DNA from 2 places in the Cohnella hashimotonis genome. Region 2 is predicted to be linked to the other one. Evidence: riboswitches for the same ligand, from Rfam matches in the RefSeq annotation. Region 2 holds a riboswitch; the other holds the start of a gene.
What was found. Region 2 has a riboswitch for glycine ahead of gcvT (glycine cleavage system aminomethyltransferase GcvT). Riboswitches for the same ligand answer to the same signal wherever they lie in the genome.
Positions count from the first base shown of each region.

Region 1: another riboswitch for glycine. It lies ahead of gcvH (glycine cleavage system protein GcvH); the one in region 2 lies ahead of gcvT (glycine cleavage system aminomethyltransferase GcvT).

Region 1 is NZ_JAGRPV010000001.1:6,847,589-6,862,784, forward strand. It holds gene KB449_RS27200 (N-acetylglucosamine kinase) at 1,009-2,031, shown strand; gene KB449_RS27205 (c-type cytochrome) at 2,240-2,614, opposite strand; gene tatC (twin-arginine translocase subunit TatC) at 2,772-3,509, shown strand; gene KB449_RS27215 (twin-arginine translocase TatA/TatE family subunit) at 3,583-3,783, shown strand; gene KB449_RS27220 (hypothetical protein) at 3,873-4,565, opposite strand; gene KB449_RS27225 (GDSL-type esterase/lipase family protein) at 4,703-5,407, opposite strand; gene KB449_RS27230 (glycoside hydrolase family 88 protein) at 5,421-6,545, opposite strand; gene KB449_RS27235 (GMC family oxidoreductase) at 6,725-8,440, opposite strand; gene KB449_RS27240 (gluconate 2-dehydrogenase subunit 3 family protein) at 8,463-9,239, opposite strand; gene KB449_RS27245 (hypothetical protein) at 9,365-10,111, shown strand; gene gcvH (glycine cleavage system protein GcvH) at 10,609-11,001, opposite strand; glycine riboswitch at 11,095-11,175, opposite strand; glycine riboswitch at 11,179-11,287, opposite strand; gene KB449_RS27255 (response regulator) at 11,708-12,955, opposite strand; gene KB449_RS27260 (cache domain-containing sensor histidine kinase) at 12,955-14,763, opposite strand; gene KB449_RS27265 (carbohydrate ABC transporter permease) at 14,773-15,196, opposite strand, start outside.
Region 2 is NZ_JAGRPV010000001.1:3,042,900-3,058,095, reverse strand. It holds gene KB449_RS12315 (glucose-6-phosphate isomerase) at 1-170, opposite strand, end outside; gene KB449_RS12310 (shikimate dehydrogenase family protein) at 167-1,141, opposite strand; gene KB449_RS12305 (xylulokinase) at 1,235-2,758, opposite strand; gene KB449_RS12300 (alcohol dehydrogenase catalytic domain-containing protein) at 2,776-3,819, opposite strand; gene KB449_RS12295 (Gfo/Idh/MocA family oxidoreductase) at 3,835-4,854, opposite strand; gene KB449_RS12290 (DeoR/GlpR family DNA-binding transcription regulator) at 5,090-5,887, shown strand; gene KB449_RS12285 (hypothetical protein) at 5,987-6,154, opposite strand; gene KB449_RS12280 (erythromycin esterase family protein) at 6,190-7,461, opposite strand; gene KB449_RS12275 (threonine aldolase family protein) at 7,519-8,625, opposite strand; glycine riboswitch at 8,736-8,840, shown strand; glycine riboswitch at 8,844-8,940, shown strand; gene gcvT (glycine cleavage system aminomethyltransferase GcvT) at 9,056-10,165, shown strand; gene gcvPA (aminomethyl-transferring glycine dehydrogenase subunit GcvPA) at 10,175-11,533, shown strand; gene gcvPB (aminomethyl-transferring glycine dehydrogenase subunit GcvPB) at 11,530-13,008, shown strand; gene KB449_RS12255 (deoxyribonuclease IV) at 13,165-14,055, shown strand; gene KB449_RS12250 (FusB/FusC family EF-G-binding protein) at 14,610-15,196, opposite strand, start outside.

The DNA of each region.
Region 1 (15,196 bases), 3.8 Mb from region 2:
GTTGCGAGGCAGCGGCTCGGGCGGTGGTGGTGAGGCCACGGGGCTGAGGAGACGGGGCTGAGGCGATGGTGCTGAGGCCTCGGTGCTGGGCGACGGCGGCAAGGCTGATGGGTTTGCATGGTGCGCAATGGCAAGGCGGTACGCCGGTTTGGGGAGGTAGCGGCGGGCCGGGTTCGCGCGATAGCGGCAGATTTTGCCGCTATGGCCTACCGGCGAGCCGGTTCGCATGGCGATAGCGGCAGATTTTGCCGCTATGGCCTACCGGCGAGCCGGTTCGCATGGCGATAGCGGCAGATTTTGCCGCTATGGCCTGCCGGCGGCCGGGTTCGCGCGCGATAGCGGCAGATTTTGCCGCTATGGCCTACCGGCGAGCCGGTTCGCGCGCGATAGCGGCAGATTTTGCCGCTATGGCCTGCCGGCGAGCCGGTTCGCATGGCGATAGCGGCAGATTTTGCCGCTATGGCCTGCCGGCGGCCGGGTTCGCGCGCGATAGCGGCAGATTTTGCCGCTATGGCCTACCGGCGAGCCGGTTCGCATGGCGATAGCGGCAGATTTTGCCGCTATGGCCTGCCGGCGGGCCGGGTTCGCGCGATAGCGGCAGATTTTGCCGCTATGGCCTGCCGGCGGGCCGGGTTCGCATGCGATAGCGGCAGATTTTGCCGCTATGGCCTGCCGGCGGCCGGGTTCGCATGCGATAGCGGCAGATTTTGCCGCTATGGCCTGCCGGCGGCCGGGTTCGCATGCGATAGCGGCAGATTTTGCCGCTATGGCCTACCGGCGAGCCGATTCGCATGGCGATAGCGGCAGATTTTGCCGCTATGGCCTGCCGGCGGCCGGGTTCGCACGCGATAGCGGCAGATTTTGCCGCTATGGCCTGCCGGCGGCCCGGTTCGTACGCGATAGCGGCAGATTTTGCCGCTATGGCCTACCGGCGGGCCGGGTTCGCGCGCGATAGCGGCAATTTGGTGAGCAAAGTGTAATGGATTGAAAAGAAATGAGCGTGATACCATGAACGGAGCGGAAGCCGGGAGCGGCTACGTCATCGGCGTTGACGGCGGCAACAGCAAGACCGATTATTTCTTGTTCGACCGCGAGGGCGGCTTCGTTAACCATATTAATGCGGGCACCTGCAGCCACGAACGGTTCACGGACGGCTACGCCGGCGCCCATCGCGAAATGGATGCGCGCATCCGGGAGCTGCTTGAGCCGTGCGGCATCGCGCTGTCGCAGGTCGAGGCCGCGGCGTTCGGCCTGGCCGGCTGCGATCTGCCGACGCAGCAGGAAGAGCTATGCCGGATCGCCGGGCGGATCGGGCTGCGGCAGTATGCCGTGGACAACGATTCGTTCCTCGGCATCAAGGCGGGCACCGAGCGCGGCTACGGCATCTGCTCGGTCAACGGCTCGGGCGCGGTCACGGGCGGCATATCGCCCAGCGGCAAACGACTTCAGGTCGGCGGCATCGGCAGCGAGCTCGCCGGGGACGAAGGCGGCGGCTATTACCTGGGCCGAAAGGTCGTCCGCGCCGTCTATGACGGCTTCTACCGGCTGGGGCCGCCGACCGCGATGGCCGAGCCGGTCATGGCGCTGCTCGGCGCGCCGTCGCGCGAGCGCTTCATGGCATTTGCGGCCGAAGCGGCGTACAAGCGCACGCTCCCCAACACGGAGCTAATGCGCGTGCTGTTCGCAGCGGCCGACGCAGGCGACGAAGCCGCCGTCTCGCTCGTTGCGCACTCGGCCCGGCAGATGGCGCTCTCCACGGCCGGATGCATCGCCCATCTCGACTTCAGTGTGGACAACGAAGTCGAGATCGTTTTGTCCGGCTCGGTCTGGATCAAGGCCGAGAGTCCGCTTATGATGCAGCGCTACATGCGGGATGTGGGCGAGCTGACAAGCCGCCGCTGCCGGTTCCTCCCGCTCGCGGTGCCGCCAGCCACGGGCGCCGTACTGTGGGCGCTGGAGCTGGCCCATGGCGCGCCGGTCGACGCCGACATGCGAAGCAGGGTGCTTAACGGCGTGCAAGCGCGGCTCTAATCGCCACGCGCAGACGGACCCCAGCCCTCTATGCAGAGGCGTGAACGAAATGCTGAATCATCTGATCGCCTGGAGCGCGGCCTTGCAGCCGGCCAACTCCAATAATCCATCCTTGCCGTTGGCTGTACGCAAAAAGCCCGCGACGCGGATTCCTGATCGGAATCGCGTTCGCGGGCTTTTTGCCGCGCTTTTCCCGCTGCCGGCGAGATCAGCCCTTTTTCGTGCTCAACCAGTTCACGAGCGTGTTGATTTGATCGTCCGTGAGCGTTCCCTTGAACGCCGGCATGCCGCCGCCGCCGTTGTGGATACGCGACGAGATCTCGTCCGTCGACAGGCGCGCGCCGACGTCCGTCAGATTCGGACCGACGCCGCCGCTCAGATCGGCGGCATGACAGGCGATACATTGCGCTTTGTAGATCGTCTCCGCGCCTTCGCCGGATGACGTCGTCGTGCCGCTGGGCGATGCCGGCGCCTCGCTCGACGGCGGGGTCGTGGAAGCGTTGTTGTTATTGCTTTTGCCGCAAGCCGCCGTCGTCATTGCCAGCAGCGCGGCAGTTGCTGCGATTGCCGCCCATTTTCTCATGCGAGCTTGACCTCCTTCTTGTCGTTTCGGTTAGATTTCTCCATTTATCGGAATGGCATGCACGCGACATCTTGCCTTTGACTTCGGGAATAGCCCCGGGCGAATTGGACACGATAAAGACAAAGCTATGCAATATATGGCAACGGCGGTGATGCTTATGAACGCCAATCAAGAATGGATCGGCCATCTGTCCGAGCTGCGCAAGCGGCTGATTGTCACGGGCATCTGGTTCGTCGCTTCGATGGGCGCCGGCTTGTACCTGTCTCCCTCCATCCTGCTGCTGCTCAAATCGCGGGCAGCTGCGGGCGCGCCGATCGACTGGCACGTTTTCTCGTTCACCGACGGCTTGTTCGTCTACCTGAGGTGCGCCTTCCTGCTCGCCGCGCTGCTCACGTTCCCGCTCGCGATGTATCAGGCTTGGGCGTTCGTCCGGCCCGGGCTGACCGGCAGGGAAGCCCGCGGCACGCTTGGCTACGTACCCGCGTCGTTCCTGCTGTTTCTCCTCGGCGTCTCATTCGGGTACTTTCTCGTTTTTCCGATGATGCTCCGGTTCATGCAGTCGATGAACGAAAGCGTGGGCGCCGTGGAAATGTACGGGATCGAGCGCTACTTCGCCTTTATGTTCGGCGTGCTGATGCCGCTCGGTATCGCGTTCGAGATGCCGCTCGTCATGCTCTTTCTGACGAAGCTCGGTCTGCTGGACCCTGCGCGCATCAAGTTTATCCGCAAGTACGCCTACGTAGGGCTCGCGGTCGTCGGCTCGTGCATTTCGCCGCCGGACCTGTTCTCCCACTTGTCCGTGACAGTGCCGCTCCTGCTGCTGTTCGAGTGCAGCGCGCTCGTCGCGAACCGGCAATTCAGGCTGCGCCGCGCCGCGGGGCCTGCACCTGGTTGACGGCATTCAAATTTAAGCCGGCTAAATAAGAATATGAATGCGATCAAACGTTTATAAAGGAGGTGAACCCACGATGTTTCACAATATCGGCATCTCCGGACTGCTGATCATCTTCGCCATCGCGCTGATCGTTTTCGGTCCGGCCAAGCTTCCCCAGCTCGGAAAAGCCTTCGGCGAGACGCTGCGCGAATTCCGCAGCTCCACCCGCGGCATCATCGAGGACGACAAGCACGAGCCCGTCGCCGAGCTGATCAAGGAGCGGAATCCGACCTGAAGCCGCTCGTTCAATAAAAACCCTTCCTTGTTCCGACCACAACAGTCGGCAGGGAAGGGTTTTTTACGGTCGACGGTATAAGGGTTAAGCTACGCCTCCCGCCGGATCCGCTTTACGATCCGGTCATAGTCGTACAAATTATGCGTCTTGAACGCGAGCTTGCGCGTACCCTTTTCAAAAGAAAATGTGTAGTAGTCCTTGCCCTCGAGATAATCGGCGGAAAAAGAATGCAAAGGAATGGTCTCGACGGTCTGTGCTGCCTCATCCGCTTGAAACATCGATTGGCTCACGATCTGAAGCAGCTCGGGGCCGAACCGAAACGTGCCTTTGATCTTCCGCTCGTCCAGCAGGATCGTCAGTCCTTTAAACTGCTCGACGCCTCTCGCCGGGCCCCCATGCTGAACGGCGGTCTCCGTCTGAACTTCGGGCCGCGCTTGATTCGCCGGCGCAGAATAGCTCCCGGTCCCTTCCGCAGCTCGAGCCGATCCACCTGCCGTCGTATTGGACGTCGGCAGCCTTCCGGCGCCCGACTGTTCGGATTGGTACGGCGCGGACGGCGCGGCTCCCGCGGAACGGTCGAGCAGCTTCTGCAGCAGATGGACGACCTCCGACAAGCCGATGAACAAAAATCCGGCCGCCAGTGCGGACAGCCACCAGTACAAGGCAATCGCAAGCGAGAATTCGCCGTTCGCGTCCTTGCCCAGGCCGATGCCGGCAATGAAGCCGATGGCAATAATGAGAACGCCGATCCCCATCAGAAAAACCGATACCGTGTTTCTCACCATGCAGCCCCCCATTCAAAATATATAATTTCCACGATATAACATTTTATTTCATCAGGCAAAATAAAACGAGGGACCGCTCCCTCAGTCACAGGTATGACTGTTGAGGCGGTCCCTCGATTCAACTCGTCTCGAAGTTAGATATAAATCCCCTTCTGCGCCAGTGTCTCGCGTAAAGCATCGGCCATAATATCGTAGCCCAGCACGTGCGGATGAAGCCCGTCGTCCGCAAGCCCTTCGCGCAGCCGGCGGCCGTCTTCCTGGGTCATACGCGAATGATAATCGACATAGATCGCGCCTCGTTCGGCGGCAACTTTTTGCAGTCTCTCATTCGCGCGGACGATGCCGGCGTTTCGCCCGTCATTATGCCCGGATTGCGGCATATCCGTCGGAAGGATGGAACAGACGACCGGCACGATATCGTTCTCTTTCGCTTTCTTGACCATTTCCTCGATATCCTGGACCAGACCCGGAATGATTTGTTCCGCCGTTTTCCTGTCGCCTGCCGTCCAGCCGTCCATCGCCCAGAAGTTGTTCACGCCGATTTTAATGACCACATGCTTCGGCTTCAACTGGATGACGTCCGCATCGAATCTTCGCAGGACATGGCTGCTGATATCTCCGCCGATGCCCCGATTCACGATAAAACGACCGCCGCGGCCAAAATAGGCATTTAACTCCCACATATGCGTGATCGAGTCCCCGATAAAAACAAAGTCAACCGGCACTTCGTGCGCGATCAAAATTTCGTTGCCGATGTCGAATTCTCCTCTGCGGCTGTCCGCCGCGGCAGCCGTTGCAAAATAGCCCGGTTTAACTAGCTGTACGCGATTTGTCGTCATATTCCCTATCCTTTCACCATGGCTCCAGGCCGTTATATTTCAGTTTAAACAGTGCTTCGGCAAAATAATAGTCTCCATAAATGGACGGTGCGTCAACGCCAATATCGGCGGCGTAGTAACCGGTCGCATGCAGCAGCAGACCTTCTTCGTCCTCGTCCCATGCGCCGTAGTTTTCATGCAAGGAACAAAGGATGCGCTCGGCTGCGTGCTTATACGCGCCTCCTTCCTCTTCCGACACCAAGGAGGCCAAGTCCAGAAGCCCTGAAGCGGCTATGGCCGCCGCAGAGGAATCTCTGGGCATGCCATCCGCATCCGCAGGCAAACGAAAATCCCAATACGGCACCGAGTCTGCCGGCAAATGATCCAGAAAAAAGCGCGCCACCTTCTTCGTGGCCGAAAGATACTTTTCCTTGCGGGTGTATGTATAGCTAAGCGCAAATCCGTACAAAGCCCATGCCGCGCCCCTTGCCCACGCCGAATCAGCGGTGTAGCCTTGGCCGGCCAGCGCTTCCTTCCGCTCGCCCGTTTCCGGATCGAAGCTGACGATATGATGAACGGAGCCGTCTTCTTGCAAAAATTCCCGAAGCACCGTATTCGCATGAATCTCGGCGATGAGACGGTACCGCGGATCGGCGATTTCCTTGGAGGCCCAGTACAGGAGCGGCAAATTCATCATACAGTCGATGATCGCCCAACCGGCGTGATCCTCGTCGCCCCAGTTCGGCCAGGCGCGGATAAACCCGCCCGCCGGATTAAATCTTCCGGCAAGCAGACTGGCTGCCATTAGCCCGTGGCGCTTGGCTTCCTCGTCTTGCAGGAGCTTATATTGATTAATGCTGCTTAACCCAAACATAAAGCCGACATCGTGGTGCAAAGCGTCGAACGCCCACAGCGTCTTGCTGATCTGCTGCTCGCATTGTACGGCCAGCTCCTTCAACCGTTCATTTTGGGTGTCCCGGTAGACCAACCATAGCAGACCCGGCCAAAATCCCGCGACCCAATCATGCGCAGGACTTCTGTTGTAGCGGCCATTGACAGAGCCATTCGGGAATGACGCTCCGATGTTTGCGCTCGTTCTGCCGATCTTGTCGATGACCTGCCGCCAGGCTTCTTCCGCCCAATTCGCCTTCACATTCATCTTGTTCCTTCCTTCTGCAGGTGGCTTGCCATTTATTTTGACATTCCCTAAATGCGAATGAAATGGCCGTGTTTCAAGGTTATGAACTTTACTTAACCATGTCAGCAAGCCGTATCCGCCATCCGAACACGCCAAAGAGCCCCTGCTTCCTCGAAGCAGAGGCTCTCCCTTTACGCGATTTACACCAGACTGCCGCCCTTTTGCCGATACTTGAGAATGCCCTCGGACGCCCGGAAGGCGAGCGCGCCGACCGTGTCGGTCGGATTGTAGCCCGAGTTGTGCGGGAAGGCGCTGGCGCCGACAACGAACACGTTTTCCGCATCCCACATCTGCAAATACGTGTTGACCGCGGACGTGTCCGGCGAAGCGCCCATCACGACGCCGCCCGTATTGTGCGTGGACTGGTACGTCGTGATTTCGTACGGGCCGAGCTCCTTGAGCTGGTCGATATGGCTCGCGCCCATCTCCTTCATGATCTCCGCGCACTTGCCCGACAGGTACAGCGCGAGCTGGCGGTCCTGCTCCTCGAAGTCGAACGTCAGCCGCACGAGCGGATCGCCGTACGCATCCTTGTATGTAGGATCGAGGTCGAGGAAGTGATGGCGAAAAGGCATGCACGACCCCTGCCCGCCGACGGACAGAAAGCGATTGGCGTATTTGACCGAGTTGGCCTTGAACTCGGCCCCCCAGGATGCGGTCCCTCCGGGCACGGGATTGTTGGCGATCGGACGCATGCCGGTCTGGCTGAGGCTGATCGAGCCGCCGTGGATGAACTTCAGGTCAGTATGGTCGAAATTGTCCCCGTTGTAATCGTCGAGGGATACGCCGAGCGAACCCGCGCCCGCGTACGTGTTGAACTGCTTGTCGTCGAAAAAGCCGGCCGCGTTGCCCTTCAGCACCTGGTATGCGTAGTTGCGGCCGATCACGCCCGTTCCGCTCGCGGGATCGTACGGCTTGCCAAGCCCCGACATCAGCATCAGCTTGACGTTGTTGAACACGTAGCTGGTCACGACGACGATATCCGCCGGCTGCACGAGCTCCTCGCCCGTCGTGACGTCCGTATACATGACGCCGGTCGCCTTGCCCCCCTGGTGAAGGATGCGGCGCACCTGCGAATGCGTGCGAATCTCGAACTTGCCCGTCTTCAGCGCCACGGGAAGCACGGTGACGACGGGGTCCGCCTTCGCGCCGTACTCGCAGCCGAAGCGCTCGCAGAACGCGCAGTACTGGCAGGCGGCGCGGGAGATGCCGTCCGGATTCGTGTAGGGCTCCGACAGATTGGCCGACGGCATCATGTACGGGTGGAGCTTGAGCTTGGACGCCGCGTCGCTGAACATGCTGAGCGCGGGCGACTTCTTCATCGGCGGCGTCGGATAATCGGCCGAACGCTTCCCTCCGAGCGGGTTGGGCTCGCCCGAGATGCCGGCGAGCTTCTCGAACTTGTCGTAATACGGCTCCATCTCGTCGTAGGTGAGTCCCCAGTCCTGAATCGTCATGCCGTCCGGAATCTTGTTCTTGCCGTACCGCTCGATCGTCTTGGAACGAATCTCGAAGTCGTACGGTAGGAAGCGATAAGTTTGCCCGTTCCAGTGGACGCCGGCTCCGCCAAGCCCTTCGCCCAGCAGGAACGAGCCGTACGAGCGCATCGGCAGCGCGCGAATTTTCTCCGTGCTCCGGAAAGTCACCGTATCCTTCGATAAATCCTGCATCAGCTCGTACCGCAGTCCATAGCGGAGCTCGTCGTGGACCATAAAATAGTCCTCCGTCTTGCGTTCCTTGCCTCGCTCCAGGCCGACGACGTTCAGCCCGCTCTTCGTCAGCTCGGCGGCGATGATGCCGCCCGCCCAGCCGACGCCCACGATGACGACGTCCGTTTTCGGCAGCGTTTTGGCCATAGTTGGTCTTGTCCTCTCCGCCTTAGTGGGCGCTTAGATGGTCTTGCAGGCTGCTCGGCGCGATGACCGCGAAGTCCTTGTCGATGACGTCCGTGTAGCTCATCTGGTTGCCGGGGTAGCTTCGCATTTTCCAGCCGTTCATGTCCGCGTTGCCGCCGTACAGCGGATCGCTGTACGCGCCTTCGAGCGTGCTGCTCCGCAGCATTTTGAAAAAACCGCTCGCCGAGATCGTCGTCAGCTTCACCTCGTCGGACTCGAACGCCTTCAGCACCTCGTCCTGCTGCTCGGCCGCGAGCTCCGAGAAGCCCTTCGTAAATTTCGTCTGGCTGTAATTTTCCAATTCCCGCAGTCCGATCTCGAACATTTCCCGCCGTTTCAAGCGGCCCTGATAGCCCTGCACCTTCTCTCCCGCGTAAAAGGGAGGCGACATGTATTCCCTGGAATTGAATCCCCACTCTCCCGCCAGCTGGTGGTCGATAAAAAACGGGACGCCGAGCGCGAGCGCGCCGGGACCGGCGTCGTCTGCCGGAAAGATCCGCTCCGTAGCCGCCGATACGATGCCAAGCTGCTCCTGCGTAAAGAACATTGGCGCGCGATTGTAGCTCTTGATGTCCGCAGCCGTGCCTTCGCCCGTTTGGGGAGCGTTCTCCGTTTTCTTCGACGGCCGGATCAGGCTGCCGAGCGCCCCGCCCACGATGACGCCGCCGACCGCATAGCCGGCCTGGACGAGAAATTTCCGCCGGGAAGGCTGCTCGACGTTGTCATGGCCGGAGCCGCCTTTGTGATTCTGGTCAGCCATCCTTTCACCTCCAATTTTCGTTCCGGATTTTCCCGATTAGTTTTTTCCAAAATTAAGTCCTTATGCATTCCGGGCGGCTGGCTATGCTAACTTCAAACCAATCCAATATAAGGTGGAGATTCGCCATGGCAACCGCAATCGCAACAAAGCGCCGGATGCTCGCGATCGCTTGCGCCGCAAGCGTACTGACGCTGGCCGCCTGCCAGAGCCACAGCTTGCGCGAGCAGTCGGTCAAGCAAGCGGCAGACGCGCAGCGCATCGTAGACGACCGGCTGAAGCTGCACTCCGTGCAGCGGCCGCAGATCGCCGGACAGCACGATCCGGCGGTCATCCCGAGCGTCGACCGGGAGAAGACGAGGACGACCAACCAATACGGCGCGTCGGGACAAGGCATGGGCAGCGGCGTGCTGAGCCGGATCGGCAGCTCGGGGCTGCGCGGGCGCGGCGCCTCGTCGGACCTGGAGGCCGAGCTTGCCGGCGCAGGGTTGGCAGGCGTTCGCGTGCTCGTGGCAAACGATACGGTGTTCCTCGCGGCCAAGGACCGGGGACCGTCCGCGTCCTCGACGGATCACCTTCAGCGCAAGCTGCTGAGCAATACCGGCGGCCTGTCCGGCAAAGGACCGGAGCCCGGTCCGCACGGCGGCATCGGCATACGCTCAGTCGACACGGACAGGACGGATACGCTGGCCGCAGCCGAGCAATGGCTGAAAGACCGCGGCTTCGGCGAACGCATCGTCACCGTCGCCGGCCCCGAGGCCGTCGCGCTGATCGACCGCTTGCGGTCGCAAGGCGCGGACGGGACGTCCGGCAGCCACGATCAGGAGATCGCGCAGCTGATGAGGCTGGCCGGCGCGGCGAAGGATGGGAAGTAATTCGGAGATATTTGAAAGCAGACATAGGAAAAAGCCGCCAGGGAAGATCGCCTGGCGGTTCTTTGGCAGTAGCCTATACAGTTAGCGGCCTGACGCCGACCGTCTGAACGCATTACAGACCGCGCCAAATTCCAGAGTGACGCCGGCAGCGATGCGCGATCGGACAATGCCTCCCGTGAGCGCGATTCGCCTGCCGGAGGGGAACAGATGAATGCCTGCAAATTTACATCCTTTTTCTACATGACAGACTTCGAACAATAAAAAGATGCGAATCTGCAGGCTTTGATCTCTTTCCCTTTGTGATTTTCGGGTTTCACAGCTAAATAGATGCTGATTTGCAGGCATTTTCGCTTCCGCTCGTCAAATCGGCTGAAAGCCTGCACGGATGCAGGCATTTAGCTACTGGTTTACAGAAGGCGATATTTTATCCCCGCATCATGAAGCAGGCCGTTCCGAGCTTACAGCTTCAGTCATTGATCGTCTGCGTAAAAGTCTGGCTACTTGCTCGCGAGGAATGTCTCGTATTGCCCGGCATCCATCAGACCGCCGACCGCCTCCGCGGGATCGCCATCCACCTCGACTTCGACGATCCAGCCTTCTCCGTAGGGGTCCGCGTTGACCTTCTCCGGCGCAGTCAGCAGCTCCTCGTTCACGCGTACGACTTTTCCGTCCACCGGGCTGAACAGATCCGACACCGTCTTGACCGACTCGATCGTCCCCATCGGCTGATTCGCCGCGAGCGCATCGCCTACTCCGGGCAGCTCGACAAAGACGATGTCTCCGAGCAGACTCTGCGCATAATCGGTGATGCCAACCCGAATGACGCTCGCCGTCGCCTCCGCCCACTCATGCTCCTCCGTGTAACCCAAACCAGCCTTGATCTCGCTCATCTTCGTCATCCTCTCGTTTAAGGTCGCACCGCTGCCTGCCGCAATAAGCGCCGAACGGCAAAAAAGGACAGAGCAACGGCAAGCTGCCGTATGCTCTGTCCCGGGTACCTGAGAGATTAGACGGGGCGTTCGCTCCGCCCTTACCCCTTTGGTGGCTGTTCGCTCTCTCCAGAGGCGCGTCGGATGGCGGTACTTTTACCTGAAAGTTTGATCCTGCGGCGGGCCGGCCGCGGACTTGCTCCTTCGGTGCCGCGCCGTCGGCGCAGTCTCTCCCTGCCATCGTCATCCGCAAATATAAGATTTTACACGGATAGCTTAATTCACGCGGGGAATGGATGTCAATCGATTTGGCTGAATCAAACAAACTTTTACTGGTCATCGAAGCTGCGTCGACGAATAAAACGGACACAGCATCCGCTATTGCTTAAAATGAAGCGCAATGAAACGCTAACTGCATAAATAAAGAATCTGGTGTCCGTAAGGCTTGATTTTAAGCGCTTTGCGGCGAAATAGCGGATGCTATGTCCGCTGCGGGGAGGACTGGAAGGCTTCGGTGGCTTCGATGGTTTCGGTGGTTTCGGTGGTTTCGGTGGTTTCGGTGGCTTCGGTGGCTTCGGTGGCTTCGGTGATTGGATGCGCTTGACGGTTTAGTAAGATTGGTGGCGGCTAGGTCGCTTCAGTGGATTGGGTTCCTTTGCACATCCTCCTACTCCTGCCTCTCTTCATCCTCCGTCCCGCGCTCCTCCCGCCCGCTTGCCTCCTGCGAATGTCCGCATTCAATTGCGGCGCCGCCTTTCATTTCCTGCCTGTACTCGGACGGCGTGCAGCCCGCCTTCTTGCGGAATACCTGGGAGAAGTGGCGCACGTCCGGATAGCCGACCCGCTCCGCGATATCGCCGATCTTCAGCTCCGAGCCGCCCAGCAGCTCCATCGCACGCGAGATTCGCAGGTTGGTGACGTACTCCTTGAAGCCCGTCCCCGCCTTCTGCTTGAACAGCTGGCTGAAATAGACCGGGTTCAGGTACACGATCGACGCCACTTTCTCCAGTCCGATCTCCTCGCCGAAATGCGTATGGATGTACTGAACCGCGACCTCGATCGCCTTTTCTCCCCCGCTCGCGTAGTGATCGTACACCTGCGCGGACGATGCGCTTCGCATGCGGCGCACCTCGCCGGGCACGGCTGCCAGATCGTCGATGCGCCCCGAATGCAGCACCTGGAACGGCGTTTTCAAGTAACGCTTCAGATGGGTGCGGAGCTTGTCGACGAGCAGGCCGAGCCCAGCTTCCTCCCGCAGCGTCACGAGTCCAAGCAGGCTGTGCGCGTCAATGCTCGCGACGAAGCCTTTGCCGGCGGAATCCATCAGCTCGGTCAGCACGTTCTCTACGATGAAGTGCTCCAGCTTCGTATCGGCATCGCTGTCCAGACGCACCATAAGCAGGTTGAAGTACGGGTGGCTCTCCGTGAACGGCGCGATATCGATGCCGCCCAGGTCGAGACCGGACGCCCAACGCGCGAATACGCCTTCCCGAAGGAACCGCAGATTGCGCTTCATCAGGTCGGCTTCTTTGTTGCGCTCGCTCTCCTCCGCGATCTCGCGCGCAAGCTCGTCGATCAGTCCGATTAGCGACTCCTTGCCGATCGGCTTGAGCATATAGTCCCTGGCGCCGAGCCGCACGGCCTCCTGCGCGTACGCGAACTCCGAATGCGCCGAGATGACGACCCACTTCACCTGCGGCTGCATGCGACGGGAAAATGCCATCAGCTCAAGTCCCGTCATGCCGGGCATCAGCACGTCGGTCAGCACCAGATCGACATGCTTGGTCCGAAGCGCTTGTACGGCTTCTTCCGGATTCCCCGCGAGCAGGACGCGATGCTCGGGGAAACCGCGGGAGATCGTCCGCTCGATGCCGCTGCGGATGACTTCCTCGTCGTCGACGACGAGAATATTCATCAAGAATCCCCCTCTTCTGCGGGTTTCGGAAACGAAACCATAATCTTCGTGCCGCGCTCGCATTCGCTCTCGATACGAAGCCCGAACCCTTCCCCGTACATCAGCGCAATGCGGCGGTGCACGTTCGCGAGCCCGATACCCCGGCGTCCTGCGGCATCCTCCTGCCGGGCCGGCGCCGCGGCCGCATCCTCCAACGACTGCCGGATGCGAAGCAGCGTCTCCTCGTCCATGCCGACGCCATTGTCCTCGACGACGATGACGAGCGCGTCCTCCGTCTCCTCCGAGCAAATCCGTAGCACGCCTTCTCGGCTTAGCGGCTCAAGCCCGTACTTCACGGCGTTCTCCACGATCGGCTGCAGGATCATCTTCGGCACCTGGGCGCCGAGCCAGCGCTCCTCCACCTCGATCTCGGTATTAACGCGACCGCCGAGCCGCGTCTCGATAATGGTGAGATAGTGGCGCAGCTGCTCGAGCTCAAGCCGGAGCGGCGCGCGCGAGGCCTCTTCCCAGTCACTGCTGTACCGAAAAATCCGAGAAAGCGCCAGGATCAGGCGCCCAAGCCGGTCGTTCTCCCGCTCGTCGAGCAGCCAATAGATCATGTCGAGCGTGTTAAACAAAAAGTGCGGGTTGACCTGAGACTGGAGCGCCTGCAGCTGGGCGTTTTTCTCGCTGATCGACAGCAGCTTTTCTCGTTCGATCAAGTTGTCCATCTGCTGGACCATCCGGTTGAAAGAGCCCACGAGCACGTTGAGCTCCTGATAGGAATGGACGCGGACCCGCCCCTGAAAGTTCCCTAACTCGACCTGCTTCATTTGCTGAATCAGCCGCTTGAACGGCGAGGAGAACGAGCGCGACACGAGCGTCGCCAGCGCCGTGGCCGCCGCGACGAGCAGGATGACGACCGTGAGCAGGAACCGCTGCGTCTGCTTCAGCTCCAGCTTCAGGTCGCGCTTCGGCGTCACGCCGATAACCGTCCAGTCCGCCGTGCCGATCCGGGCCGCCGTCAGCAGCGCGTCCTTGCGGTCGCGGACGGCGACCTCGCTTTTCTTCAGCGCGCCCGGCCAGTCGGCGGGCAATGCCTCCGCCTCGGAACCATCCACCTCCGGCCTGGTCCGGACAATCACGTTTCCGGCCGAATCGCGGATGACGACACTGCTGCCCGGCCCGATGCTGGCGTTGGAGAGCGCCGAGAGGATCGGGTCCTCCTCCGTCTCGATCAGCACATAGCCGACCGACTTCATCGTGCTGAGCTCGAACAGCTGGCGGCCGAACGCGAACACCGGGCTGTCGATGCCGCCGCTCATCGGCGCCTGCGGGTATACGCCCAGCCAGCGCATATCCCCCTTGGACTTTTGCAGCTCGGCATACCAGTCCGTCATCTTGTAATCCCGCGTCGAAGATCCGATCGAGCGGTCGAAGCTGTACACCTTGCCCTGGCTCGAGATGACGTGGATGCCGACGATATCGCTCCGCGAATAGAAGATCGCGCCCAGAATATCGGTGATCTGCCGCTCCCGGTTGACAGAGCTTACTTCCGGGGAGCCCGCGGGCGTCTTCTGCTGCAGCAGCTGCATCAGCTCGTTGTTGCTGTTGAGCGACTTGGTGACGCTGTCGTAGCCTTTGAGCATGAGCTCGAACAGACCGACCGTTTGCGATATGTTTTTTTTCGCGATGACGCCGACCTTGTCCCTGATCTGTTCGGTCGCCCGCTGATAGTAGACGAGGCTGACGATGAGCAGAAGCCCGAGCATGCTGAAGAGGAAGATCAGGAACAAGCGGCCATGGATGGACTGGAATCTTTTTCTCATTCTCTCATCTTATCCCTTAACCGCGCCCGCTACCATGCCTTTCGTTATTTTCTCGGCCAGCAGGAAGTAGACGAGGATGACCGGCAGCGCTCCGAGCACGAGGAAGGCGCCGATCGCCCCGTAGTTGACCGAGTATTGGCTGACGAAGCTGTACACGCCGAACGGCAGCGTCTTGAGCGCTTCCTTGGAGATGAACGTGGCGGCGAGAATGTATTCGTTCCACACGTTGATGAACGTCAGGATGCATACCGTCATGATCGGCGGCACCGATACCGGCAGGATGATGCTGCGGAAAATGCGCAGCACGTTCGCCCCGTCCATGATGGCCGACTCCTCGATCTCGTGCGGAATCGTGCGTAGAAAGCCGCTCATAATGAAGACGGCGATCGGGATCTGGAACGCGATATAGGGCAGGATCATCGCCCAGCGCGTG
Region 2 (15,196 bases):
GCGAGCAAGCTGCGATACGCCTCGTCGTCCGCGTACATCCCTTTCATCTTCGACAGATGGCGCTTCAGCGAGGGCGCAGCGTCGGACAGACCGTTGTTCAGGCTGAAATAGAGCGTAAACGGGTTTAACGGATTTGCGAGCTTCGGACCGGTCGCGTGCGTTTGCGTCATTTTTGCGCGGCTCCTTTCGTTTCGCTGCCGTTTCGCAGCTCCATCGCGATCTTCTCCAGACGGTCGAACGTCTCGCCCTCGATCGGAACATGGAACACCTCGGAGATCACTTGCGTCCAGCCATGGATAAAATAGATCCAGCCGTCTTCCACATGGAGCCGTTTTTGCGCCTGTTGGCGAATCGCCTGGTGCATAAAGTCGAGCGCGCCGCGGTAATTCAGCTCCCAGACGAGGCCGCCTTCGGGGAACGCGGCCTCGTCCGTCAGCGGAGAGCCCGGGCGGTCCTTGCCGAGTCCCGTCGCATTGACGACAAGCGAACCGGCCGGCAATTCCGCCAGCACCGCGTCATTGTCCGCCGGCGCCGGACAAAGCCTGAATTCGAACCGTACATCCGTATCGATGCGGCCGAGCAGTTGGCGCGCCGATTCGAGCCGCTCCGGGCTGCGGTTCGTGATCACGATCGTACGCGGCACGTCATCCCCGCGATCTGGATGCGTCAGATAGCTGCAGATGGCGAGCGCGCTGCCGCCAGCGCCCATGATCAGTGCGTGGCCGCCCGTCTTTTTCCAATGACCCGGGGGCACGAACGCCTCGAGCGACAACCCGCTCGAGATCGGGTCCTTGGCGTGTCCGGCGAGCTGGCCGCCGGCCTTGGAGATCGACGAGATCTCCTCGAACGTCGTGGCGTACGGATCCAACGTGTCGAACAAATCGCGCGCGGCGTTAAAAAGATCGATTTTATGTGTCGTGACGAGCGCGCCCAGGGAGAGCGGATCCTCCTTGATAAAACGTACGCAGTCCCGGTAAACCTTGGGCTCCGCATGAATGGCGATGTCGATGCCGACGATCTTCGGTCCGCCGAGACCGAGCGCCTCGGCCCACAGCGGGAACAGCTTCATAATGGACGATTGTCCGGTCGTCACGCCGACGAAGTACATTGTCGGCGACGCCGCGCTTTGCGGCAGCTTCATAGCTTCGCACTCCTCTCCTTGACCCCAGGACATCGCTGCCCCGGGTGTCAGCAGGCATGTTTGTTTTATAAAATAAATGTGAAATTTACCCGATCACTCGGCTGCTTCCAGGCTCGCATACAACGCCTGCATGCCGTCCAGCGTCCGCCGATACCGGCCTGCAGCAACGGCGTACTGGCGATGCCTGCCCGCATCCGGCTCGATCGCCGCTCCCGGCGCCGCGAAGCGCTCGGCCGATGCCGCCAGATCCGGGAACAGCCCGACGCCGTGCCCCGCGACGAGCGCCGCGCCGATCAGCGCCGTATCCTCCGCCTGCAGCGGACGGTACGGTATGCCGAGCGTGTCCGCCTTGATCCCGTTGAACAGCGCGCTGCGCGCGCCGCCGCCCGCGACATGGACCGCTTCATACGCCGCATGCCCGACGAGCCGCTCGAGCGTGCCAAGATAATGCTTGTATTCGCAGGCGACCGATTCGAGGATCGCCCGGAACAGCGCGCCTCGCTCGTGAGACCAGGCAAGGCCGGTCCAGCTGCCGCGAAGCGCCGGCGTGTTGGGACAGACGCGCCCGCCGAAATGCGGAACAAACGTCAGGCCGCCGCAGCCCGGCTCCACCGCCTCGGCCAGCGCATTCAGTTCGTCGTAGTCCAAGCCGGTCATACGCTTGAACCAGGCAAGGCATTGCCCGCCGCCATTGATATAAGCAAGCGGCGTCCACAGATCGGGCAGCGCCGAGCGGGCATAGATGAGCGTCTTGCCCGCGGTATCCGGCCGATACGCGGCCGTGCAGCAGGACAGCACCGACGCGGTGCCCGCCACGTCGAACAGCAGGCCCGGCCGCGCGATGCCCGCGCCGAGCGTAGCCGCGGCGGTATCGCCAAGTCCCGCGGCGATCGGCGTGCCCGCCAACAGCCCCGCCGCTTCCGCATAACGATCGGCTAGCCCGCCGACGATGTCCCACGGCCGGACGATGGCAGGCATCTTGTCGCCTTCCACGCCGAACGCCGACAGGAGCTCATCCGACCAGGCCATCCGCTGTACGTCGGCGAAGCCGGTGAAATGAAGATGCGTATGGTCGATAAAGGCATCCTGCGCGCGCAAGCCCGCGAGCCTGCCGGCGACGTAGGCGCTGGGCACGAGAAACTTGGCGATCGAGCGATAGACCTCCGGTCGCTCCCTGCGCCACCATAAAATCTTGGGACCGTGTGCATAGGTAACCGGACTGCCCGTGATGCCGATAAAAGCTTCCTCGCCCCAATCCCGGATGAGCGGCATCGCGGCTTCGCAGCGGCTGTCGAGCCAGGAGTCGTAGGGCGTCATGGCATGCCAGTCTTCGTCGACGCCGAGCACGCCCGCCATCTGGCCGCCGATGCCGACTGCCGCCACGCGCGCGGGCGAGACGCCCGTTCGATCCATCGCCGAACGGATGGCGGAGACGACCGAGCCGAACATTTCGTCCGGATCCTGCTCGACCTGCCCTGGCGCGGGACGAATCAGGTTCGAAGGCACGAACGCGCTGCCAAGAATCTGGCCGTCTGCCGCGATAAGCGCGGCTTTGGTCCCCTGCGTGCCCAGGTCTACGGCGATCGCGCAGTTCGAGCGGCTATTGTCGGATGGCATTTAACTCCTTCTCCCCTCTAGTCGAACGCAATGACCGTCTTGATGCCCTGTGAGCTGCCGGCGTGGCGGAGCGCCTCGTCGAAGCGGCCGATCGCATAGCGCGCGGATACGAGCTTGCCGACATCCAGGATGCCGCTCGCGATGAACTGCAGCGTCTTGCGGAAATGCGCGTTGTTCGCCTTCGTGCTGCCCGTTACCAGCAGCTGCTTGTAATGGATGACGTTCGTGTCCAGCGCGACGGGCACGCTATCCTTGGGCAGGCCGCCGAAAAAGTTGATACGTCCGCCCATCGCCGCAAGCTCGACCGCGAGCTGCTGCGCTTCGGGCGACGGATTGGCCGTCACGATGACGTCCGCGCCCCGGCCGCCGGTCTGCGCTAGCAAACTTTCCTTCAACCCGTCTGCCGGCAGCGCGATGAACGAAGGATCGATCCGGCGCGCCAGCTCCAGCCGGCCCGTCGATCGGTTGCTCAGGAAAACCCTGCCAGCGCCTGACATTTTGGCCAGCTGCGCATACATGATGCCGATCGGACCGGCGCCGATGATCAGCACGTCGTCTCCGGCGCGGATCGGGCACTGCTCGATCCCGTTGTACACGCACGACAACGGCTCGTTGACGGCCGCATGGTCGAACGTCACCTGCGCCGGCAGCTCGACGACGTTGCCGAAGCGCAGCGCCTGCTCCGGCACTCGAACATACTCGGCGAAGCCGCCGTCCATCTGAACGCCAAGCGCCTCGTAGCTTGCGCACAGATGCTGGTTGCCGCGGATGCATTCCCCGCAAATGCCGCAGCCCATGTTAGGCGCAATGCCGACGCGCATTCCGACCCGGTAGCCGGTCGTAAGCGAACCGACCTCGACGATCTCCCCGCTCAATTCATGCCCGAGCGTCCGCGGCGATTCCGCCGAGATGCCCGGAAATCCGTTTTTGATCATCCGCATATCCGTGCCGCAGATGCCCGCGCTCCTTACCTTGACGAGAATCTCCCGATCGGAGATGACCGGCATTGGCACCTCGTCCAGCCGAATATCGCCGGGTCCGTACAATCTGGCCGCTAACATATTCGCTTCTCCTCCCTAGAGCCTGACCGGCGCGCCGGTCTTGATCGACGCGTTGCCGGCCTCGACGACACGCACGGCCATCTTGCCGTCATGCCCCGTCACGCGCGGCGGCCTGCCTTCCAGAATGGCGGCGATGAAGTCGGTATCCTCGGCGAGATAGGCTTCCTTGAAAAGCGACCGCCAGCTGTTCATGAACGGCCGTCGGAGGAGCCGGTCCGGACCCGCGACGATCGTCGTCTTCTCGTGCGTCTGACCAAGAAAGATGACGCCTTCGGTGCCGAGAATCTCCACCCGGCTGTCGTATCCATAGCGGACGGCGACCGCGCCGTCAATGCTAGCCTGCGCGCCGCTCGCGAAGCGGGCGGTGAGCGAGACATTGTCGTAAAAGTCCGGGAAGTCGGCCGAGACATGCCGGTTGCGGTAGTTGCCGCCGATCGCATACACCTCGGACACCTCCGAGTCCGAGAACCAACGGATCGTGTCGATGTCGTGACTGTTGACCTCGGCGAGCGGGCCGTTGCTCTTAGCCAGATCGTACATCCAGGGCATCGGCTGGCTCGGTCCGCGCGTCAGCGACTTGACGAGCACGACTTCGCCGATCGCACCTTCGTCGATCGCGCGTTTGGCTTCGACGAAGCTCTCGTCGAAGCGTCTCATGAACGCGACCTGCAGCGTGACGCCGGCCGCCTCGCAAGCCGCGATCATCTCGTCGCATTCGCGAACGCTTATCGCCATCGGCTTTTCGCACAGCACATGCTTGCCCGCATGCGCGGACGCCACGACGATATCGCGGTGATAGATCGTCGGCGTCACGACGACGACGGCGTCGATCTCCGCGTCCTCGAGCGCTTGCTTGTAGTCCGTATAGTAGCGGTCGATTCCAAGCTCCTTCGCAGCCGATGCGGCCGTTTCCTGGTTCGGGTCGACGACGGCGACAAGTCTGGCCAACGGCACGTTTTTCCGGAAGTTGGCGGCGTGGATCATACCCGCTCTGCCTGCTCCGATGATGCATACGCCGATCTCTTTTTGCTGCATGAGCCCTTTCACCCGCTTTTCAAAAGTTGATTATTGCTGTCGTTCGCACGCGTTTTGTTGTTGTTTAATTTCGACTCAGTAGGTTTTAAGCTTATCACTCATCACTTTACGAATAAACGACAATCATTCGCTGTTATATAGTATAATTCAGAAGACTCATCTACTCGATTGATCATTTTTGCGATCGGATGATCTAATTTGCGATAATCATTCAACCTTTAAAAGGAAGATGGCCATGAACGAGGGAAATTCGGACGTCATGTTCGCCGAGGAGCGGCAGGCAGCCATTGCCAAAATGGTTCAGGAGCGCGGGAAGGTGCTCGTACCCGACCTTGTCGCCTTTTTCAAGATGTCGCCGGCTACGATTCGGGGCGACCTGCGGGATCTCGAAGCAAGGGGTCTGATCAAGCGCACGCATGGCGGCGCGATTCCGAGCGATGCCGCGACGGTCGGCTTCGAGCCTGATAACAAAGACAAGACGGTCAAGGATTTAAGCCTGAAGGAAGCGATCGCCAGAAAAGCGGCAGAGCTGGTCGAGGACGGCGATATTATCATTTTGGATGCCGGCATTACGACCAGGCAGATGTGCAATCACCTGCAGGGCAAAAAGAACCTGACCGTTATCGTCAACGATATTGAGATCGCTTCGATGCTTGAGCGCGTAGACAACGTGTCCGTCGTCGTCATCGGCGGCATGCTGCGCCGACATTTTCACTGTACGGTCGGTCCGTTCGCCGTCAAGCTGCTCTCCGAGCTCAACGTAGACAAGGTGTTCCTCGGCACCAACGCCTTCAGCGTCCGCAAAGGCTGCACGACGCCGGACATGAACCAGGCCGAGGTCAAGCGGACGATGATCCGGATCGCGACGCAGGTCGTGCTCTTGTGCGACAGCGCCAAAATCGGCAAAAATTCGTTCGTCCAATTCGCCGAGCCCGGCGAGATCGACCTGCTGATCACCGACAGCCGGATCACCGAACAGCAGCTTCACGAGATGACCGAAGCGGGCATGGAAGTGATGGTCGAACAAGTCTAGTGAACCTGCAGCGGGCTTAACGTCAAAAAGACGCCGTGGAGGCGCCTTTTCGTTCGTTCAGTATTTTCTTTTCGTTCATTCGGTATTTTCTTTTCTTCGTCACTCTCTTCTCCGCTTACCCGATTCCTGCGTATGCTTACCGTAAGGCCCGGGGCTGACCTCCGGCGGCTGAATCAGCACGGGCTCGTCCGTTATGCGCGTCTCGTGCTGATCGACGATGCCGGCCTGCTCCGTTTTCAGATCGTGCAGCTCTTTTTCGATGGGCATATGGATCTCCTCCTTCAGAAGCTGGCTTGGCGGGGCTATGAAAAGGCTGCTTCAACGGCAAGCGGCGCAAGCGCGGAAGTCCGGTCCAGAAAAATAAATGCGTCGTATCGTTCCGCCAGCGTCGTGGGCACGTAGTTGCCCCGCTCGTATTCGGGATGATAAACGACGCCGATCGCGCGATGGCCAAGCTTCGATTCGCGCAGCACCTGCTCGGCGTCGTCGAGCAGGAGCAGCTTGTCGGCAGGCTCGAACCGATGAAGCAGCTCTTCAAGGCTTCCGGACTGTGCCGGGGGCACCTTCATCTCCTCAAAAGGGCGTCCCCAACCTCGTCCGGCGATCACGGTTCCTTCATAAGTACCGAAGCCTATTGAATAGACATCGCCGTCATGCGTCTCGCGCAGCAGCTGCCCGACATTCACCATGCCTTCATCGGCCATGTCCGTCGCGCGCGCGTCGCCGATATGCGTATTGTGCGCCCAGACGACGGCCTTTGCCATTGGCCCGTGGTAGGCCATGAGACGTTCGAGCGCCTCGACCATGTGCCGGTCGCGCACGTTCCAGGATTCGGCATCGTGGCGGATCATCGTCCGGTAATAATCCTCCGCTCCCTTCACCGCGAGCGCATTCAGCTCCGCCGCAAGCGCATCCTCGCGGTCTCCCGATCGCGCACTCTGCCATTTGTCCTGCAGCTTGCGCAGCAGCGCAACGACCTCCGTTTCACAGCCCTCGCCATAGAAATTGGCCGCGATTCCGTACTGCTGCTCCTCTCGTCCGTGCGGCTCGAAGCATTCGAAGGCGCGTTTGGCCGCCTCCAGGTCGGTGCCGTCTTTTTGCGCGAGGTACTTCAGAATCTCGTCCATCGACTCCCACAAGCTGTACAGATCGATGCCGTAAAAGCCGACCTTGTCTTCTTCGGCCTTGCCGTCGTTATAAACGCGAAGCCAGTCTGCGAACGCCGCGATCTCGCGATTCGCCCACATCCAGGTCGGCCAGCGCGCAAAGTCGCGGAGGGCTTCCGCGGCGATCGTGCCGGCTGCGTCGTCGCCTTTTACATAACGGTTCAGCACATAACAAGAAGGCCAGTCGCCCTCGACGGCAATAAACTTGAAGCCCTTCTCGACGATAAGCCGCTTGGACAGCTCGGCCCGCTCGACGTAAAACTCGGACGTGCCGTGCGAAGCTTCGCCGATCAGCGCGAATTTGGCTTCGCCGGCAAGCTCCACGAGCGCTTCCGCGTAGGCTGCCCCTAGAAAAGGCGTCGCATGGCGCTCCAGGGCTTGAAGCGCTTCGAATTCGTTTTTGCGCATATCGGTCTCCTTCGCTTTAAGACAAACGCCATTCCCGCATTAGGATGCGCGCTAGCTCTAAGCCCGATACCCGTCTTCCTGCAGCTTTTCTCTCAGCAGCGCGAACGCTTGGCGCAATCGGTCATCCGGTACCGCCGCAAAGCGGTCGCCGATGCTTACCTCATAGGCGCTGCCACCATCCTCAAGCCCCTGGACCCAAGCGGACAAGCCGACTCCCGTCGCTTCGCATACTTCCACCAATAGCGATTCCAGCGCTTCCTTCTCCAGGTCCGCTTGGACATGGAACATATTGGACGCCGGCACCGCCGGGACCGTACGGATCGGATCCCCGCAATCGTTGTACATGGCCGCCAGCGTCTTCGCTTCCTCGTAATACTGCGCCATTCTGCCGATTCGCTTGTCGAAGTAGTATTCGGAGCTGATCACATACGGATACAGACTGATCAGATCGCCGCCATGCCTGCGCTTCCAGATCTTCGACCGCGTGGTCAGCGCTGCGTCCCCCGCCAATATCGCTCCCGCGATACCGCCCAGTCCTTTGTAAAAAGAGACGTACACGCTGTCGAACAACGCGCAAATTTCGGCGGCAGACTTCCCGTAATGCGGCAAAATCTCGAACAGTCGCGCGCCGTCCAGATGCAATCTGATGCCGCGGCTGCGGCAGTAAGCGGCAATTTTCTCAAGCTCCGCATAGGGCGGCAGCTGACCGCCGATCTCCCGCTGAGGCAGTTCGAGCAGCAGGCATGCGACGTCGTCGCCAAGCAATCGGACATCCGCCGGCCCGATGAGCCGGTCGCGCTCGGCCAGCAGCACGGTCTCGATCCGGTGCAGCTCCTTCAGGCCGTCCTCCTCGTGAAGCTCCAGATGACTAAGGGGATGGTAAGCGACCTTCCCTTTCCCCGTCTCGTCGCAGTGAATCCGCAGCGCAATCTGCTGCGCCATCGTGCCGCTCGGGAAAAATACGGCCTCCGGCTTGCCGAGATAAGCGGCCATTTTCGCCTGAAACCGCTCGATGATCTCCCCTTTTCCGTACATATCGCTGCTCGCGTCCGCATCCGTTCCCTCGAATGCTTCCATCAGCACCTGGACGTTCCGTTTGCCGTGGCCGACGATCGGATACTTGCTGTTTTGGAATGCATCCGCCAAAGTCATGCTGTCGTTCATGTCGATGCCTCCCTGATTTTCGGTTCTCCCAGTATACCATGCAATTTACCGTTGACACTTCCTCCCAGACTCATGTATGAATAGATTGTAACGACAAAAGCATAGTGCGGATGATGGCAGCGGGAGAGATCGCCCCTGATGAACGTGGAGGCGGCGCCGAAGGAGTAACCCTCGCAAGAGGAGAATCTCTCAGGCAAAAGGACCTTTGCCGGACGCGACTCTGGAGAGCATTCCGCGGCGGGACGCGGGATCACCCACGGGGAAACTTGGTTCCGGGTACGGATTCAAGGTAACTCTCAGGTACAAAGGACAGAGCGAAAAGAGGACGCAGGCAGCTTCGGCTGGGGGCGCGCTTTCTTTTTGCGGCTGTCCTTTTTTGCGTCGAAACGGGATCGATCGAGACTTTGATTCAAGGAGGCGAACGACCACGATGACCGAATTAAAAAGAACCCCGCTCTACACGGTCTATGCCGAACTTCCCGGCATCCGCTGCATCGACTTTGGCGGCTGGGAGCTTCCCGTGCAATTTTCGGGGATTCAGAAGGAGCATGACGCGGTTCGTCAGCAAGCCGGCCTGTTCGATGTCTCCCATATGGGCGAGTTCATCGTGACGGGCGGCGGCGCGGAACGCTTCCTGCAGCGGGTGACGACCAACGATGTCTCGAAACTGACGGACGGCCAGGCACAGTATACGCTCATGTGTTACCCGAACGGCGGCGTCGTGGACGACCTGCTCGTCTACCGGATCGCTGCGGATCATTACATGGCCGTCGTGAACGCCGCCAACATCGACAAGGACTTCGCATGGATGCGATCCCATCTCTTCGGGGACGTTTCCCTCGAAAATGCTTCAGACCGCTACGCCCTGCTCGCCCTTCAAGGGCCGCGCGCTGCCGATATCCTGGATGCTGCCGGCGCGACGCATGACGTTTTGGCGCTCCCCTCCTTCCGCTTCAATGAGCAAACGCCGCTGGCCGGCGCAGACGTGCTGATCTCCCGTACAGGATACACCGGCGAGGACGGCTTCGAGCTCTATGTCCCCGCCGATCGGGCGGCAGACGTCTGGCACACGCTGATGGCTGCGGGAGAACCGTATGGACTCGTGCCGGCCGGTCTCGGCGCCCGCGACACGCTCCGCTTCGAAGCGCGCCTGCCGCTGTACGGGCAAGAGCTGTCCGACACGATCACCCCGCTGGAGGCGGGCGTCGGCTTCTTCGTCAAGCTGGACAAGGAAGACTTTATCGGCAAGGACGCGCTGGTGAGACAGAAGGAAAAAGACTTGCCCCGCAAGCTTGTCGGCATCGAGATGATCGACAGAGGCATCCCCCGCTCCCACTACCCCGTATTTGCGGGGGATCTGCGGATCGGCGAGGTGACGACGGGAACGCAATCTCCGACGCTGAAGCGCAGCTTGGGGCTTGCCCTGGTCGACGCTGCTTACGCCGCGCCCGGCACCGGGGTCGAAGTAGATATTCGCGGCAAACGGCTGAAGGCCGAAGTGATCAGGACGCCTTTTTACAAGAGACTGCCCAAGGAGTGATGAATCGCCATGCCAAATCTCCATCGATACATCCCTATGACCGAGCAGGACCAGGCCGACATGCTGGAGACGATCGGCGTCTCGTCCGTCGAGGCGCTCTTCCGCGACGTTCCGGAGGCCATTCGTTACCGCGGCACGCTGCCGATGTCCGGCGCGCTCGACGAGTTCTCGCTGCTGGAGCATATGAAGGCGCTGGCCGGGCGCAACGCGGACACCGACCGCTTCAAGAGCTTTCTCGGCGCCGGCATCTATGACCATCACCTTCCCGTCGTTATTAATCACATGATCTCCCGCTCCGAATTTTATACCGCCTATACCCCCTATCAGCCTGAAATCAGCCAAGGCGAGCTGCAAGCCATCTTTGAATTTCAATCGTACATTTGCGAGCTGACCGGCATGAAGGTCGCCAACGCCAGCATGTACGACGGCGTCACCGCGCTGTCCGAAGCGGGCGCGCTCGCCGCAGGCGCCACCAGGCGCAAGCAGCTGATCGTCTCCCGCGCCGTCCATCCGGAAGCGCGCGAGGCGCTCCGCACGATGGCGCGCGGGCTTAATCTGGACATCGCCGAGATCGGCTGCGCGGACGGCGTCACAGACCTCGCCGCGCTGCGCGAAGCGGTCACGGACGACACGGCGGCCGTGCTCGTCCAGTCGCCGAACTTCTACGGCGCGATCGAGGACCTGGCCGCCATCGAGCCGATCGTCCACGGCGTCAAGGGACTGCTCGTCGTCAGCGCCAATCCGATGGCGCTCGGCCTCCTCGAGACGCCGGGCAAGCTTGGCGCGGACATCTGCGTCGGCGACGCGCAGCCGCTTGGCATCTCGCAATCGCTCGGCGGCCCGACCTGCGGCTTCTTCGCCGTTGCGGAGCCGCTCATGCGCCGGATGCCGGGACGCATCGTCGGCCAGACGACCGACATCGACGGCAAGCGCGGCTTCGTCCTGACGCTGCAAGCCCGCGAGCAGCATATCCGCCGCGAGAAGGCGACGTCCAATATATGCTCCAATCAGGCGCTGCTCGCCTTGTGCGCGTCGATCTATCTGTCGACGATGGGCAAGCAGGGATTGCAGGACGCAGCTCGGCTGAATCTGCAAAAGGCGCATTACGCAGCCCGCGAACTGGCGAGGCGCGGATTCGCGCTGCCGTTCGGCACACCGTTCTTCAACGAATTCGTCGTGAAGCTGCCGTACGGCGTCTCCGTCCGGGAGACGAATCTGAAGCTGCTGTCGTCGGGCTTTCTCGGCGGTTACGACCTGGGCATCGCGTATCCGGAGCTGGCAGGCCATATGCTGATTGCCGTTACCGAGAAACGCACGCGTCAAGAAATCGACAGCTTCGCAGCCAAATTGGAGGAGGTGGCCGTATGACCGCATCGACGAATGCAGGACCGACAGAAAAAGCATTGATTTTTGAACTGAGCAAACCCGGACGCGTCGCTTATTCGCTGCCGCCATGCGACGTGCCTGAGGTTCCGGCCTCCGAGCTGATACCTGCCTCCATGCTGCGCGAGACGCCGGCCGCGCTGCCCGAAGTGTACGAAGTCGACGTCGTCCGCCACTACACCGAGTTGTCCCGCCGCAACTTCGGCGTCGACAACGGCTTTTACCCGCTCGGCTCCTGCACGATGAAGTACAATCCGAAAATCAACGAAGATACGGCACGCCTTGCCGGTTTCGCCAAAATTCACCCCTATCAGCCGGAGGAGAGCATTCAAGGCGCGCTCGAGCTCATGTACACCCTGCAAAACGACCTCGCCGTTCTCACCGGCATGGACCAGGTCACGCTGCAGCCGGCAGCCGGCGCTCACGGCGAATGGACCGGCCTGATGATGATCCGCGCCTATCACGAGAGTCGCGGCGAGCATCGGACGAAGGTAATCGTGCCCGATTCCTCGCACGGCACGAATCCCGCGAGCGCGACGGTCGCCGGATTCGAGACGGTCACGATCAAGTCCGACGAGCGGGGCATGGTCGACCTGGGGGCGCTTCGCGCGGCGGTCGGCGGCGACACCGCTGCGCTCATGCTGACCAATCCGAGCACGCTGGGGCTGTTCGAGGAGCAGATCGTCGAGATCGCGGCGATCGTCCACGATGCGGGCGGCCTGCTTTATTACGACGGCGCGAACTCCAACGCCATTATGGGCATCGCCCGGCCGGGCGACATGGGCTTCGATGTCGTGCACTTGAACCTGCACAAGACGATGAGCACGCCGCACGGCGGCGGCGGGCCGGGCGCGGGCCCCGTCGGCGTGAAGAACAGGCTGATCCCCTTCCTGCCGAAGCCGATCGTCGCCCGCCGCGAAGACGGCACTTATTTTTTCGACTACGATATCCCTCAATCGATCGGACGCGTCAAGGCATACTACGGCAACTTCGGCATCCTTGTCCGCGCGTACACGTACATTCGGACCTATGGACCGGAGGGCTTGCGCCACGTGTCCGAATGCGCCGTATTGAACGCCAACTACATGATGGCCCGCCTCGCGCCGCACTACGAGATTCCGTATCCCGGCGTGTGCAAGCACGAGTTCGTCATGTCGGGCCGGGGCCTCAAGCCCTATGGCGTGCGCACGCTCGACGTCGCCAAGCGGCTGCTCGACTTCGGCTACCACCCGCCGACGATCTATTTCCCGCTTAACGTCGAGGAATGCATCATGATTGAGCCGACCGAGACCGAGAGCAAGGAGACGCTCGACGGCTTCATCGATACGATGATTCGGATCGCCGAGGAGGCTCGCACGAACCCGGAGCTCGTCCTGAATGCGCCTTACGACACCGTCGTCCGTCGTCTCGACGAGACGACCGCCGCCCGCAAGCCGGTGCTCAACTGCGCTTGCAGCTGAAGATACGCTTGGCCGATGCGCAGCCCTCCTGATCGGAGCGGCTGCGCGCTTTTGATTTATTTGGCATTGGACCGGAAACCCCCGGCGTTTTATGATGAGGTCAACGTAATTTTACTTGCGAATGGAACTGTTCTTCCGAGGAGGCGTAATGCAGGCATGTCTTTATTAATCGGCTCGCATGTATCGATGTCCGGCAGCCGCATGCTGCTGCAAGCCAGCGAGGAAGCGGCATCGTATGGCGCAAATACGTTTCTGATCTACACCGGCGCGCCCCACAATTCCCGCCGCAAGCCGATCGAAGCGCTCAATATTGAACTAGGCACTGCCCATATGCGCGAGCACGGTATTTCGAACATTGTCGTTCATGCGCCCTTTATCATCAATCTGGCCAACACAATCTCACCGCGAACGTTCGAGTTCGGCGTCGAGCTGCTGCACGAAGAATTGGTGCGCACCGAAGCGCTTGGCAGCCGGCAGCTTGTCCTGCATCCCGGATCGCACGTCGGCGCGGGCGCGGAAGCGGGCATCGCCCGGATCGTTGAAGGGTTAAATGAAGTGCTGTCCGAAAGGCTTGACGTTCAAGTATCGCTCGAGACGATGGCAGGCAAAGGTACGGAGTGCGGCAGAAGCTTCGAGGAGCTGGCGCGTATCATCGGTGGCGTTACGCACAACGAGCGTTTGTCCGTATGCCTCGACACTTGTCATATCCATGACGCGGGCTATGACGTCGCCGCCGACTTTGACGGCGTCCTGGACGAATTCGACCGCATCGTCGGGCTGGACCGGCTTCAAGTGCTCCACATCAACGATTCCAAGCACGAGCGTGGTTCGCGCAAGGACAGGCACGAAAATATCGGACACGGCTTCATGGGGCTCGATGCTCTCCGCTACGTCGTGCGGCATCCTCAGCTGCAAGGCCTCCCCATGCTGCTCGAGACGCCGTCGATCGGGGCGAAGAAGTACGTCAATCCGCCATACAAGCACGAGATCGCGCTGCTGCGCGGCGAAGTCGACGAACCCGTCGTGAAGACGGCCGCTGTGTGCTAAACATGGAAGAGTGCCCAGCGGATTTGACTAGCATCTGAACTCGATTCGCGCGGTAGGCTATCGATGGCTCATTCGACTGCCGTTCGGACGGTTTGGTAGAACACTCGCATTCGACCATTCACTGCAATGCCTGCAAATATACATCTTTTTTGCCGATATCGCCGCATCTGGACAAAACAACTGCCAAAAAGCAGTTATTTTCCTCCCTCCACCTCATTTATGGATCGTACAGCGCATTTACCTGCTTATTTGCATGAATTTCATCATGCCTCGTGCGCCAGTTGAAAATACATGTATAAATGCAGGTTATTCGACTCGCCCGACATCCCGAAAACTCCGACTCGTCAAAAGCATCCTTGCTACTCTTCGAATCACCGCCGCCCGAGTCAGTATAAGAAAAAAAACGGTGAAGCCCTATGCGCTTCACCGTTCATTGCTCTGCTTCCTGCCTTACTTTCTTTACTTCACTGCTCTTACGTCATTGCCCTTGCTTTACTGCCCTTGCTTCATTGCCCTTGCTCCACTGCCCTTGCTTCTCTTCACAAACGATGCCTCTACTTCACAACGTTGCTCAAAAATTGCTCGAGCGGCGCCGGATCCGTAATGTTATGATTGCAAACCTCGCTGTCCGCGCACATATAATTGCCGATCGCCTTGTAGTAGTCCGGCGATGCGTTCGCGGGCCTGGACTTGGTAAGTGCCGTGAACAGGCCAACCTCCGTCTGCCGATTGCACACGAAACAGGTGCCCTTTTTGTTCGTCGGCGTGAACCTTCCCTCAATGCCGACGAGCCGGCCATCCAGCGGGTACACGATAAACAGCTTGTTCGAAGCGATGTCCGACCAGCCCAGATAGCTGATCGCTTTCCTATCCAGCGCGGCCAGATCCGGAAGCTTCAGCTTCTTGATCTTCGGATACAGCTTTTTCAGCTGCTGCTCCGTCCCGGGTTCGAACGCGATGCGGTGACTCTCCAGAGAAGCCAGATACAGCTGGAACTCCGGCGCGGTACCGAGCTCGGATCCGCGTTGGACAATCTCAAGCGCCGCTTCGTTCGCATCGGGAAACGCCTCTGCGAGCTTGAACTGCATATTGGAACGGACCGATTCGACAATCCTCGGATCCGCGACAGTCGCGCAGGCGT